3 regions of the Labrenzia sp. R5_0 genome follow, and region 3 is predicted to be linked to each of the others. Evidence: predicted binding sites of a transcription regulator. Region 3 holds the regulator's gene; each other region holds the start of a gene.
The links. The regulator PhoB, encoded in region 3, activates phosphate uptake and scavenging genes when phosphate is short. The targets are predictions, from matches to a motif close to TGTCATNNANCTGTCAT.
Positions count from the first base shown of each region.

Region 1: a site for PhoB is predicted at 2,608-2,624, ahead of J7447_RS22845 (esterase-like activity of phytase family protein). Genes of this name have one in related genera too.
Region 2: a site for PhoB is predicted at 2,508-2,524, ahead of J7447_RS11110 (UDP-2,3-diacylglucosamine diphosphatase). Genes of this name have one in related genera too.

Region 1 is NZ_JAGHRK010000004.1:617,078-620,861, reverse strand. Features, by position in the region: gene J7447_RS22850 (cytochrome b/b6 domain-containing protein) at 1-221, shown strand, start outside; gene J7447_RS22845 (esterase-like activity of phytase family protein) at 310-2,529, opposite strand; gene J7447_RS22840 (multidrug effflux MFS transporter) at 2,757-3,784, shown strand, end outside.
Region 2 is NZ_JAGHRK010000002.1:491,051-494,834, forward strand. Features, by position in the region: gene J7447_RS11100 (threonine/serine dehydratase) at 1-414, opposite strand, end outside; gene J7447_RS11105 (glycosyltransferase family 1 protein) at 613-1,662, opposite strand; gene J7447_RS11110 (UDP-2,3-diacylglucosamine diphosphatase) at 1,659-2,462, opposite strand; gene J7447_RS11115 (SDR family oxidoreductase) at 2,732-3,511, shown strand; gene J7447_RS11120 (OmpP1/FadL family transporter) at 3,582-3,784, opposite strand, start outside.
Region 3 is NZ_JAGHRK010000001.1:247,123-250,906, forward strand. Features, by position in the region: gene pstB (phosphate ABC transporter ATP-binding protein PstB) at 1-44, shown strand, start outside; gene phoU (phosphate signaling complex protein PhoU) at 76-771, shown strand; gene phoB (phosphate regulon transcriptional regulator PhoB) at 852-1,553, shown strand; gene J7447_RS01160 (GcrA family cell cycle regulator) at 1,880-2,416, opposite strand; gene J7447_RS01165 (aspartate aminotransferase family protein) at 2,858-3,784, shown strand, end outside.

The DNA.
Region 1 (3,784 bases), on a different contig from region 3:
GCCTCGTACCGCTTCTGCTCCTCGTCAGCGGTATCGGCATGATCGTCATATCCGGTAGCCTTGAAAAGATTGCGAGTGGCACATTGCCGGGACTTGCGGCTTTCGCCGGATTGCCACCGGCAGGCCTGCACCATGCTGCGGTGCTTTTGGTTGCAGCACTCATCGGACTGCACAGTCTTGCTGCTCTGTGGCACTGGCAAAGACTAAGTTTCACGGCATGAGACTGGCAATGCAGAAAAGTAAAGGCCCGGCTGCATAAAGCGGCCGGACCTTCGCTCAGGTCTTGGGAGGACCTTTGTCTGAAGTGCCTTAGTTCAGGCGGCTTGCCGGGCCGAGGTCGATCAACCGGGTTTCACCCGGTGCATCGTCGACACCGTCATTGTCGGTGACCAGGATCAGACGGCCGTCGGCGGTGATCGTCAGGCCTTCCGGCTTGTCGAGAACCCAGCCCTTGCCTTCGGCCAGAGCCGGCAGGATATCCATGGCGTAGCGCTTCTGAACCACCGGGAGCTCAGATCCGTAGGCAGCCGGGGTCACACCTTCCAGGGAGATCGTGGTGATCTGCTTGATGGCTGCGTCTTCACCACCTTTGTTGTCGCGCTCCAGAATGGCGAATTTGCCGTCGCCCATGGAGACGATTTCCGACAGGCCGACCCAGCCGCCGGCTGCGCTCTTCGGCTTGTCGAGCGGATAGTGAACGAAGCCCCAGGACTTGTCGGCCGGGTTGTAGATGGCCAGCTTCACCATGCCCTTCGGGTCGTCTTTCCACTCACGCTGAACGGCGACGGCCACCAGCGTCTTGCCGTCCATTTCGAACTCGGCAACGCCTTCAAAGGAGAAACGCGCGGACTGGGCGTTCAGCTCTTCCGGAAGCGTGATTTCTTCCTGAACCTGACCGTCGGTGCCGACTTTCAGCAGCAAGTGCTGCAGTTCCTTGTCCGGATTGCCTTCGGAAGCCAGCCAGAAGCCGCCATCCTTGGCAACGGAGATGCCTTCCAGGTCCAGTTTTGCCTGCTTGCCACCCTGAACGGTTGCATAGGCAACGATTTTTGCCGGTTTGGAAGAGATGTCCAGCGTGTAGATGCGGGCGTCGTCATAGAAGCTGTCGCTGACGGCGTAGAGCTTGTTACCGTCTTCCGGGTCTGCAGCCAGTGCGGACAGTGCGCCCCAGCCAATCGGTGCGCCTTTTTCAGGGTCGGTTTCGGACACGACCATCGGGTAGGACGGAGCGTCCGCACCAAACTTGTAGAGGGAGACCTGCGCGCGAACGTTGTCTTCCGCACTGTCGACCTCGTTGGCAACCACAAACAGGTCACGGCTCGGGATCGCAAGTGAGCCTTCCGGACCGACGTGGGTCGGCAGGAACTGGACGAATGCCGGCTCGGCACCGGTGTCCTTGTAGACAGCGACGAAGTTGCCGCGTTCGGAATTGACGAAGATCAGCTTTTCACCGCCGAATTCACCAACCGTCACACCTTCCGGCTCGGTGCCCTTCTTGGACGCGCGCTTGGCCGGATAGTGGCCGTTGGCCATGCCAAGATGTTCCATCTGGTTGCCGCTGTCGAACAGGATCTCGCCCTTGGTGTTCCAGATGGTGAAGCCGCGCGAACCGCCTTCGTAGTCGCCTTCGTTGGCGGTCACGAAACGCTCGTCGTCGATCCAGGCAACCGCATCCGGCTCACGCTTGACGTTTTCGGTCGAACCGGAGGCATCGCTCATGCGCGCCTTGGAAACCGGAATGTTTTCAGCCGAAGCCGTACCGGCGGAGAAATGGCTGACAACTTCACCGGAGGCCAGATCGACCACGGCGATATGGTTGTTTTCCTGCAGCGTGACGACAACCTGGTTCTGGGAGTTGATCGAAACGAACTCCGGCTCCGGATCGGTCGGCGCAATTTCGGCAAGACCCGTCAGGTCGACAATGCGGACCGCGTCGCAGTTGGTCGGCGTGCCGGTTTCGTCCAGATCGAAGATCGCCAGATGGCCGGCCGGCATTTGCGGGATCACGCCGTCGTTCAGATCTTCGTCGCGCTCGTTCTCGATGGCGATCGCAACGAACTTGCCGTCCGGAGAGATGGCAACGCTGTCCGGCTGACCCTTGGCATCGCACTTCGCGGTGATGCCAAGACCGTCGAGAGCGATCACGGCCAGATGGCCGGACGCATTGACGTAGTCTTCGGACGTGTTGACGCCGGCATAGGCGAATGTTTCGCCGACGGCGACCGAAGTAGGCTCACCACCAAGGGCGGTGCGGCCCATCGGCTGCAGGTTCAGCGGGTTGGCCGCATTGACGAAAACAATGGCTTCGCCCGGGCTGTCGGTGAAGACGAGCGTGCGGCCGTCCTTCGTGGCGTAGATGATTTCGGCAACGGTTTCGGTGGCCTGATCCACGCCTTCCGGCAGGGTCTTGTAGACCGGGAATGTGTTGATACGCTCGAAATACTCTGCCTGTGCTGCCGACACGGCGCCAAGGCCGAACAGGACTGAAAGGCTGACACCTTTTAAAAAGCGCCCACGAAGGTCCGCCATTGCACTCGCTCCCACAAAATATCGGGTTGATGGTGCGCGCAAGCTAGTGGCCCTGATTACAATATCGGTGACAGTTGCATGAAGCTTTCATGACAACACCCGGCAAGCCTTGAATTTGCATTTCGAACACTTACATCATATCAAGGCTGGGCGGTGATCTCCGCCACCTCCATCTTCCAAACTTTCCCGCATTTGTGCCTCCGGCGCATTTTTCATCGGATTTTCCAATGCAGATCGGTTTTGTCCGCTCCGCCATTGTGCTGGGGCTTCTCGCTGCTGTCGGTCCATTTGCCATCGACCTCTATCTGCCCGCCATGCCGGAAATCGTGCAGGCATTGCAGACGGACGACGCTGCGGTTCATATGACCTTCACGGTCTATTTCATCGCTTTCGGGTTAGCCCAGTTGATCTACGGTCCGCTGGCAGACCGGTTTGGACGCAAGCTGCCCGCCTTCCTGGGCCTGATCGTCTTCCTCATCGGATCGGTCATGTGCGCGACCGCGGTCGACGTTTCAGCCCTGACATTCGGCCGTTTCGTACAGGCCCTTGGTGCCGGCGCGCCGATGGTCATCGTGCGGGCCGTGGTCCGCGACCTCCACACCGGACCAAAAGCGACCAGGCTGATGGCTCTGGTGATGCTGGTCTTCAGCGTTTCGCCGATGCTTGCACCGCTCGCCGGCAGCCTGATCATCCAGTTCGGCAGTTGGCGCCTGATCTTTGTGGCCCTGGGCGTTATTTCCCTTTTCGCCATGCTGCAAATGGCCTTCTTGCTGCCCGAAACGCTACCGGCCGAGCGCCGAGGCAAGATCGACCCGACAGCAATGCTGCGCAGCGCCATCTACCTGATGCGTGACAGCAGGTTCATGGGTCTGACGCTGATCGGTGGCTTCTCGCTGGCGAGTTTCTTCGTCTTCATCGCCGCAGCGCCGCTGGTCTACATGACCCAGTACCAGTTGACGCCGACAGCCTTCAGCCTTGTTTTCGCGCTGAACGCGATCGGCTTCTTTGCGTCTTCCCAGTTTGCCGCCTCGCTTGGTGAGCGCTTCGGCATGGGCAGAGTGGCATTGAGGGCCGTCAGCGGATTTGCGGCAGCCAACGTTCTGCTGGTCATTCTTGTGTGGAGCGGCATCGACGACCTGCCGGTTCTGATGGCACTCTTCTTCATCGGCAACACCTGCCTCGGACAGGTCATTGCTCCTGTGATGGTCATGGCGCTGGAAGAACATGGCGAACATGCCGGCATGGCATCCTCCCT
Region 2 (3,784 bases), on a different contig from region 3:
AGTGATGACGGTCGCCCCGTAGCCGCGTGTGCGCTCCAGCTTGATCCTTGGAGCGTCCGACGGCATGACGATGGTTGCGGGCATGCCGAGCAGCTGCGCGCTTGCAGCAACGCCCTGCGCGTGGTTTCCGGACGAACACGCCACAACGCCCCTGGGTCGGTCTGCCGGCGGGATGAGGCTGAGGCGGTTGAAGGCGCCGCGAAACTTGAACGAGCCGCTGCGTTGCAGGTTTTCCGGTTTCACGACGACAGTTGCCCCGGTTACCTCATCCAGCAACGGATGCCTCAGGAGCGGTGTCACCAGCGCCTCGCTTCGGATCCTCTCCGCTGCGGCTTCAACATCCTCTATGGAAACGGTTTTACCAGCCAACTTCGAACCTGCTTCAGACACAGGCAGCGATTGCATATTCGTCATCGGAACTCGCTCTAAACGTCAAACAACTGCTTGGAGGCCTGCCGCAGAAGCGTACAAGGCAATGCCTCGGCCCCTTTCAGGGCCGGGTCTCGATGCAAGTGTTTTCACAGGAAAGCGGGCAGTTCCAGCGGGAACTTGTCTTGGTGTCAATTTCGTTTGCCGCACTGCGCAACATCATCGCACATCAGGGCAGCCGCCTTATTCGGCGGCTTTTCCCTGCGTCGAACGGGCGTTGTGTATGTCCTGGGCTTCAATGCAATTGTCCAGGAACTGACGTGCGCTGGCCGCCCAGGTGTAGTTCATGGCAATCGTGCGGCAATGTTCGCGTGGGATATCCAGCGCGGCTTCAGCCGCTTCGCGCAGATCTTCCGACAAGACACCCGCCCCCGTATCGCTGATGACGTCGAGCGGGCCCATTACCGGGAAAGCGGCAACCGGCACGCCGCAGGCCAGGGCCTCAAGCATAACGTTGCCGAAGGTGTCGGTAAGTGAGGGAAACACGAAGACATCCGCGTCGGAATAATGCCTTGCGAGATCTTCGCCCACCTTGGAACCGGTAAAATGCACCCCCGGGTACTCCCGGCGCAGACTGTCGAGCTGCGGGCCACCACCGACCACCACTTTCGATCCCGGCAGGTCGAGATCCAGAAACGCCTTGATGTTCTTTTCGATTGCGACCCGGCCGACATACATGAACACCGGGCGCGGCAGGTCGGCTGGCAGAACGGAACCCTCGTAAGGCTTGAACTGCTGCTCATCCACACCGCGCGACCAGCGCATCAGATTGGTAAAACCACGGTCACGCAGATCCTGCTCCAGCGACCGTGTTGCGACCATGCAGCCGCAGCCGGAATTGTGAAACCGGCGCAGCCAGCTGTAGGACCAAGTCAGCGGAACCGGCAGCCGGGCTGAAACATATTCTGGAAACCGGGTGTGGTAACTCGTGGTGAACGGACGCCCAGCCTTCTTGGCGACGCTTGCCGCCAGAAGCCCGAGCGGGCCTTCCGTTGCAATGTGCAGATGCTCGCAGCCGTAATCCTCGATCTTCCGACGCACAATGCCGCGATGGGTCAACGACAGGCGAATTTCCGGATAGGTCGGACACGGCAGCGTCGTGAATTCCTGAGGGGTCAGGAATTCCACCCGCACACCGATCTTCTCGAGTTCTTCGGCTGTGCGCTCCAGCGAGCGAACCACACCGTTTATCTGGGGATGCCAGGCATCCGTCACAATCAGAATGGAACTCATGCGGCGACCGGTGCTTCCTTGGCTTTCGCCGGCACGGCCTCCTCCTGGGTACGGTCCACCCATCGGATCACCTCAAATGTTCCATCGTGGTGCTCGGCAACCGCAGTGCAGCTTTCCACCCAGTCACCCGTGTTGATGTAGTGAATGCCGTTCATATCACGGTCCGCGGCGTGGTGAATATGACCACAAATGACGCCATCGACGCCCTGCCGGCGCGCCTCGTCGGACAGGGCTTCTTCGAAACGTCCGATAAAGCTGACCGCGTTCTTGACCTTCAACTTGGCCCAGGCGGACAATGACCAGTAGGTCAGACCGAGACGGCGGCGGACCACATTGAGCCAGGTGTTGACGCCGAGCGCGGTCACATAGGCCTTGTCGCCAAAGAAGGCCAGCCACTTGGCATGGCGGATCACCACGTCGAACTGGTCACCATGAATGACCAGGTAGCGTTTGCCGTTGGCAGCTTCGTGAATGATGCTGTCGGTCACTTCGACGCCGCCGAAATGCGTACCGAGGAAGCTGCGCAGAAACTCGTCGTGATTTCCCGGAATATAGATGACCCGGGCTCCCTTGCGCCCCTTGCGCAGGATCTTCTGCACCACGTCGTTGTGAAGCTGTGGCCAGTACCAGGACCGCCGCAGACGCCAGCCATCGGCAATGTCGCCGACCAGGTAGATGGTCTCGGCTTCATTGTCCTTCAGAAAGTCCAGCAGCATCTCCGCCTGACAACCGCGCGTGCCAAGATGGACGTCGGAAATAAACAAGGCCCGGTAATGCCGCGATACCTCAGCGGTAGACATAGCACTTCTCCAAATTCCCTTTGGAGCGCTATAGACGCGATTCAAGTATCACTATTATGACAAACGGCGTGACTTCCCCGGGGCTGTTTGTTTTCCAGCTTAATGATTAACACCGGCACGGATCGGGTATTGGCCTCCTTCACTTCATTCCGTTGCTTCACGAACATCTTGCCGGATGCTGACCGGCTCCATATGTCCCTGACGGCATTTGACAGCATCGGGTTTTGCCAGCCACAAAGCATGTCCAACCTGCATCAAGGAGAACGTTCATGGACCTCGGCCTCAAGGGCAAAAAGGCAATCATCTGTGCGTCAAGCCGCGGCCTCGGCAAGGGCTGCGCCGAAGCACTGGCGGAAGCAGGCTGCGACATAGTCCTGAACGGACGTAACGAAACGGTTCTGGAAGAAACCCGCACGCTGCTGCAGAACCGCTTCGGCGTGAGCGTTGCCGCCATCGCAGCGGATGTTTCCACACGGGAAGGTCAAGAAGCGCTTCTGGCGGCCTGCCCGGACCCGGACATCCTGGTCAACAACAACGGTGGCCCACCCCGGCGCGACTATTCCGAGCTGGACCGTGCAGCGCTGATGGAAGGTGTGGTGCAGAATTTCGTCACCCCCATCGAGCTGATCCAGGCGGTTGTTCCCGGCATGAAGGAGCGCGGTTTCGGCCGCATCGTCAACATCACTTCGCTTTCGGTAAAGATGCCGATCGAAGGTCTCGATCTGTCCAGCGGTGCTCGGGCGGGGCTCACGGCATTCCTGGCCGGCGTCTGCCGCCAGCTTGCCCCCCACGGCGTGACGGTCAACAACCTGCTGCCCGGCAAGATGGACACCGACCGTCTGAAAGGCGGCTTCGAGCGCGCCGCGCAGCAGTCAGGCAAAAGCATCGAGGATGTCCGGGCGGCACAGGCAGCGGAAATCCCGGCAAGACGTTTTGGTTCAGCCGAGGAGTTCGGCCAGACCTGCGCTTTCCTGTGCTCTCGCCACGCCGGTTACATCACCGGCCAGAACATCCTGATGGATGGCGGGCTCTATCCGGCGGCGTTCTAAGGGCCTGCCGAAACAAATAAGGCCGGAGTGTTTCCCCCGGCCTTGTTTGTTTTTATCAGCGGATTTCCGCTCAGTAGGTGTATCTGAGCGCGGCCGAGATGATGTTCACCTGGCTGTCGACCTTGCCTGTGTATGTACCGATATTGGAATTGTAGTCCTGGTGGTTACCCGAGATATCGATCTTGGTGTCGGCTGGTATCAGGTGTGAGTAGCCGATGTCGAAAGCGAGATTGTCCGACGGAGACCATGTCATACCGGCCGACAACCACAGCC
Region 3 (3,784 bases):
AGGACAAGCGTACGCAGGACTATATTACGGGCCGCTTCGGCTAAGCATTTTTTAGGTTTCTGAAGGGGACACAGGATGTCTGAACATACAGTCTCGGCTTACGATGACGAACTGACGGCCATGGCCGGCAAGGTTGCCGAAATGGGTGGTATTGCCGAAAAGGCTTTCGCCGATGCGGTGTCCGCGCTGGTGTCGCAGGATCTGGAGCTTGCCAAGGCGACGATCAAGGGCGATGTCCGTCTGGACAGCCTTTACAACGAACTTGAAGTGAAGCTGATCGAGCTGATCGTCCGCCGCCAGCCGATGGGGCAGGACCTGCGTGAAATCACTGCCGCAACGCGCATTGCCAATGACCTGGAGCGTGTTGGCGATCTTGCCAAGAACGTTGCCAAGCGCGTCATCGCCATCGACAGCGACTTGCAGTCCAAGAAGCTCGCGATCGGTGTGGAGCACATGACGGAACTCGCTCTTTCGCAGCTCAAGCAGGTGCTGGATGCCTACGCCCGAAAGGATGCGGAAGCCGCCCGCCGGGTTCAGGAAGCCGACGCCGAGGTCGACGCGATCTACACGTCGATCTTTCGCGAACTCCTGACCTACATGATGGAAGACCCGCGGGTCATTACCCAGTGCGTCCATCTCTTGTTCTGCGCAAAGAACATCGAGCGCATCGGCGATCACGCGACGAACATCGCCGAGAACGTCTACTACATGGTCACTGGCGAGCGTTTGCCGGAAGACCGGGCAAAGGTCGACGAAACAGGCGCGGTCTGACCCGCCGGTAATCGTCGGATTTGCTGAAGATCTTAACGGCCGGCGCTTCGGCGCCGGTTGCGGTAATTGGAGCGAGATGTATGCCGAAGGTGCTCATCGTTGAAGACGAAGAACCGCTCAGCCTTCTATTGAGATACAATTTGGAAGCGGAAGGGTACTCGGTCGAGTCCTGTGTCCGGGGTGACGAGGCGGAAATCCGCCTGCGGGAAAGCCTGCCGGATCTGTTGCTGCTCGACTGGATGCTGCCGGGCCTGTCCGGAATTGAACTGTGCCGCCGCCTGCGGGCGCGCGAGGACACCGAGCGCCTGCCGGTCATCATGCTGACGGCACGCGGTGAGGAAGCAGAGCGCATCCGCGGCCTGGCGACCGGTGCCGACGACTACGTGGTCAAGCCCTTCTCGGTACCGGAATTGATGGCCCGCGTGCGCGCCATCCTGCGCCGGGCAAGCCCGGAAGTGGTGTCCAGCATGTTGCGGTCCGGCGATATCGAACTGGATCGCGAAACGCACCGCGTTCGCCGCAACACCAAGGAAATACACCTGGGGCCGACGGAATTCCGCCTGCTGGAATTCCTGATGACATCGCCTGGCCGTGTCTTCTCCCGCGAACAACTGTTGGATGGGGTCTGGGGTCACGATGTCTACGTGGACGAACGCACTGTCGATGTTCACGTCGGTCGCTTGCGCAAGGCTCTGAACAAGGGCAAGGCGAAGGATCCTATCCGTACCGTCCGTGGTGCCGGATACGCCTTCAATGACCAGTTCACCTCTGCCACTGCCTGAGGGCAACTTGCAGAATGGAATTAAGGAGCCCGCTTTCAAGCGGGCTTTTTGTTTCTCAGCGGTTATGTGCCTTTCGCGGAGCAAGGTTCTCTTCTGCGACCACCCCATCAGTTGTGTCGGTGTCGGGGCTGATCCTGCGGTCCCTGTCGTGGCGGAGCGGTCAAACAAGGTTTGATTTGATGGGGCGGAAACGGCATGGAGCGGTGCCAAGAACAAGCCGTGGGAGGTCACTGTTCGGGGTCGGGCATCTGGTCAATGGAAGGCCCAAACAAAAAAAGCCCGCCAAATCGGCGGGCTTTCTCATGAATTGGTTAGGTGCGAGGCTATCAGCCTGCCTGAGCCATCGTCTTGCGATCGCGGCGGCGGTCGGCGACCGGCTGATACGCGATCTTGCAGTGATGAGCGCAGTAGGGGACGCCGGCATCGGATTGGCGGCCGCAGAAGTAGAAGTCGTCGGTCGCCGGGTCGCCAATCGGCCATTTGCAGGTCCGCTCGGTCAGCGTCAGGATGGTAGCCCGCTGCGAGATCGGAACAAGTTCTGCAATCGGCTCTACGCGCGGCTTGGCAGCCACCACTGGAGCCGGCGAGATGTCTGCTTTCAGGGCCGTTGCGCCGATCGACTGCGGATGTGACGTCGTCGGTTTCTTCGGCGCTGCCCCCGTTGCAGGAGCTGCGGTGCGCGGCCGGCGCGGCTTGGCGCTTGAAGAGGTGGACTTGGCGCGGCCGGACAGGCCAAGGCGGTGCACCTTGCCGATCACGGCGTTACGGGTAACACCACCCAGTTCGCCTGCGATCTGGCTTGCGCTCAAGCCGTCGCCCCAAAGCTTTTTGAGAAGCTCAACTCGTTCGTTTGTCCAACTCATTGCCGCACCCTTTAGTTTGACCGTCCTGCGGCCATTAACCCCGTGTTAAGCATGCGCAAGCACGCTTAATGCTGGCAGATCTAGTGCCTCTTGGTGATTTGCCTCACGAGATCTCGTGTCTGATTGCTGAGAGGTTACAATAACGTTAATTTGTCAGGCAACCACTCGACCCAAACCAGTTGGGGATGAAACGACTTTTCCCCAATTATGGCGAGGTCATTGAGAATTTTATGAAATCCGCCCTCCGCGGCACATGAAATGTCTTGTGCGCCATTTCCATTGACAGTGCATGGTACCGGCAGTGTATAAGAAAGCCGCTGCGTGCCGCCTCATCGGGGCGGCACGTTGCGTTTTGGCCCTTCGGCATCTTTTCAAGGTGACGGCCCGGCGTCGGGGCGACGCAGGGGACAGCAGGGGCGTTTAAAGGAGACAAACGAGGTTATGTCCGCGACTGCACTATTCGGAAATTACGCAAGATCGAACCTGTCTTTCGATCATGGGGAAGGCGTCTGGCTGGTTACCACCGATGGCCGACGATTCCTCGATTGCGGTTCCGGCATCGCGGTCAACGCACTCGGTCATGCCCATCCGCATCTGGTCAAGGCGTTGCAGGATCAGGCAGCCAAGCTGTGGCATACCTCCAACCTGCACCAGATCCCGGATGGCGAACGGCTGGCGCAGCGCCTGTGCGCGGAAACCTTTGCCGACAAGGTGCTGTTCGTGAATTCCGGCGCGGAAGCGATGGAAGCTGCCATCAAATGCGCGCGCCGTTATCATTATGACAACGGCAACCCCGAGCGGTTCCACATCGTGACCTTCGAAGGCGCCTTCCATGGCCGGACCATCGCGACCATCGCGGCTGGCGGCCAGGCGAAATATCTTGAAGGCTTTGGCCCGAAGGCTCCCGGTTTTGACCAGGTGCCGGCAGGAGACCTGGATGCGCTGAAAGATGCCATCGGTCCGCAAACGGCCGCGATCGCGATCGAGCCCGTGCAGGGCGAGGGCGGTATCCGCGAAATTCCGGCCGATTTCCTGCGTGCGCTGCGCAAGATCTGTGATGACAACGGCATTCTGCTGATCTTCGACGAGATCCAGACCGGTGTCGGACGGACCGGCAAGCTGTTCGCTCACCAGTGGACGGGCGTGGAACCGGACCTGATGGCAATCGCCAAGGGTATCGGCGGCGGGTTCCCGATGGGCGCATGTCTTGCAACGGCAGAAACGGCAGCGGCGCTGTCCCCCGGGACCCACGGCACCACCTTTGGCGGTAATCCGCTGGCCATGGCAGTCGGCAATGCCGTTCTGGACGTCGTTCTGGAAGACGGGTTCCTGGAAGGTGTCCGTCAGAAGGGGCTCAGCTTCAAGCAG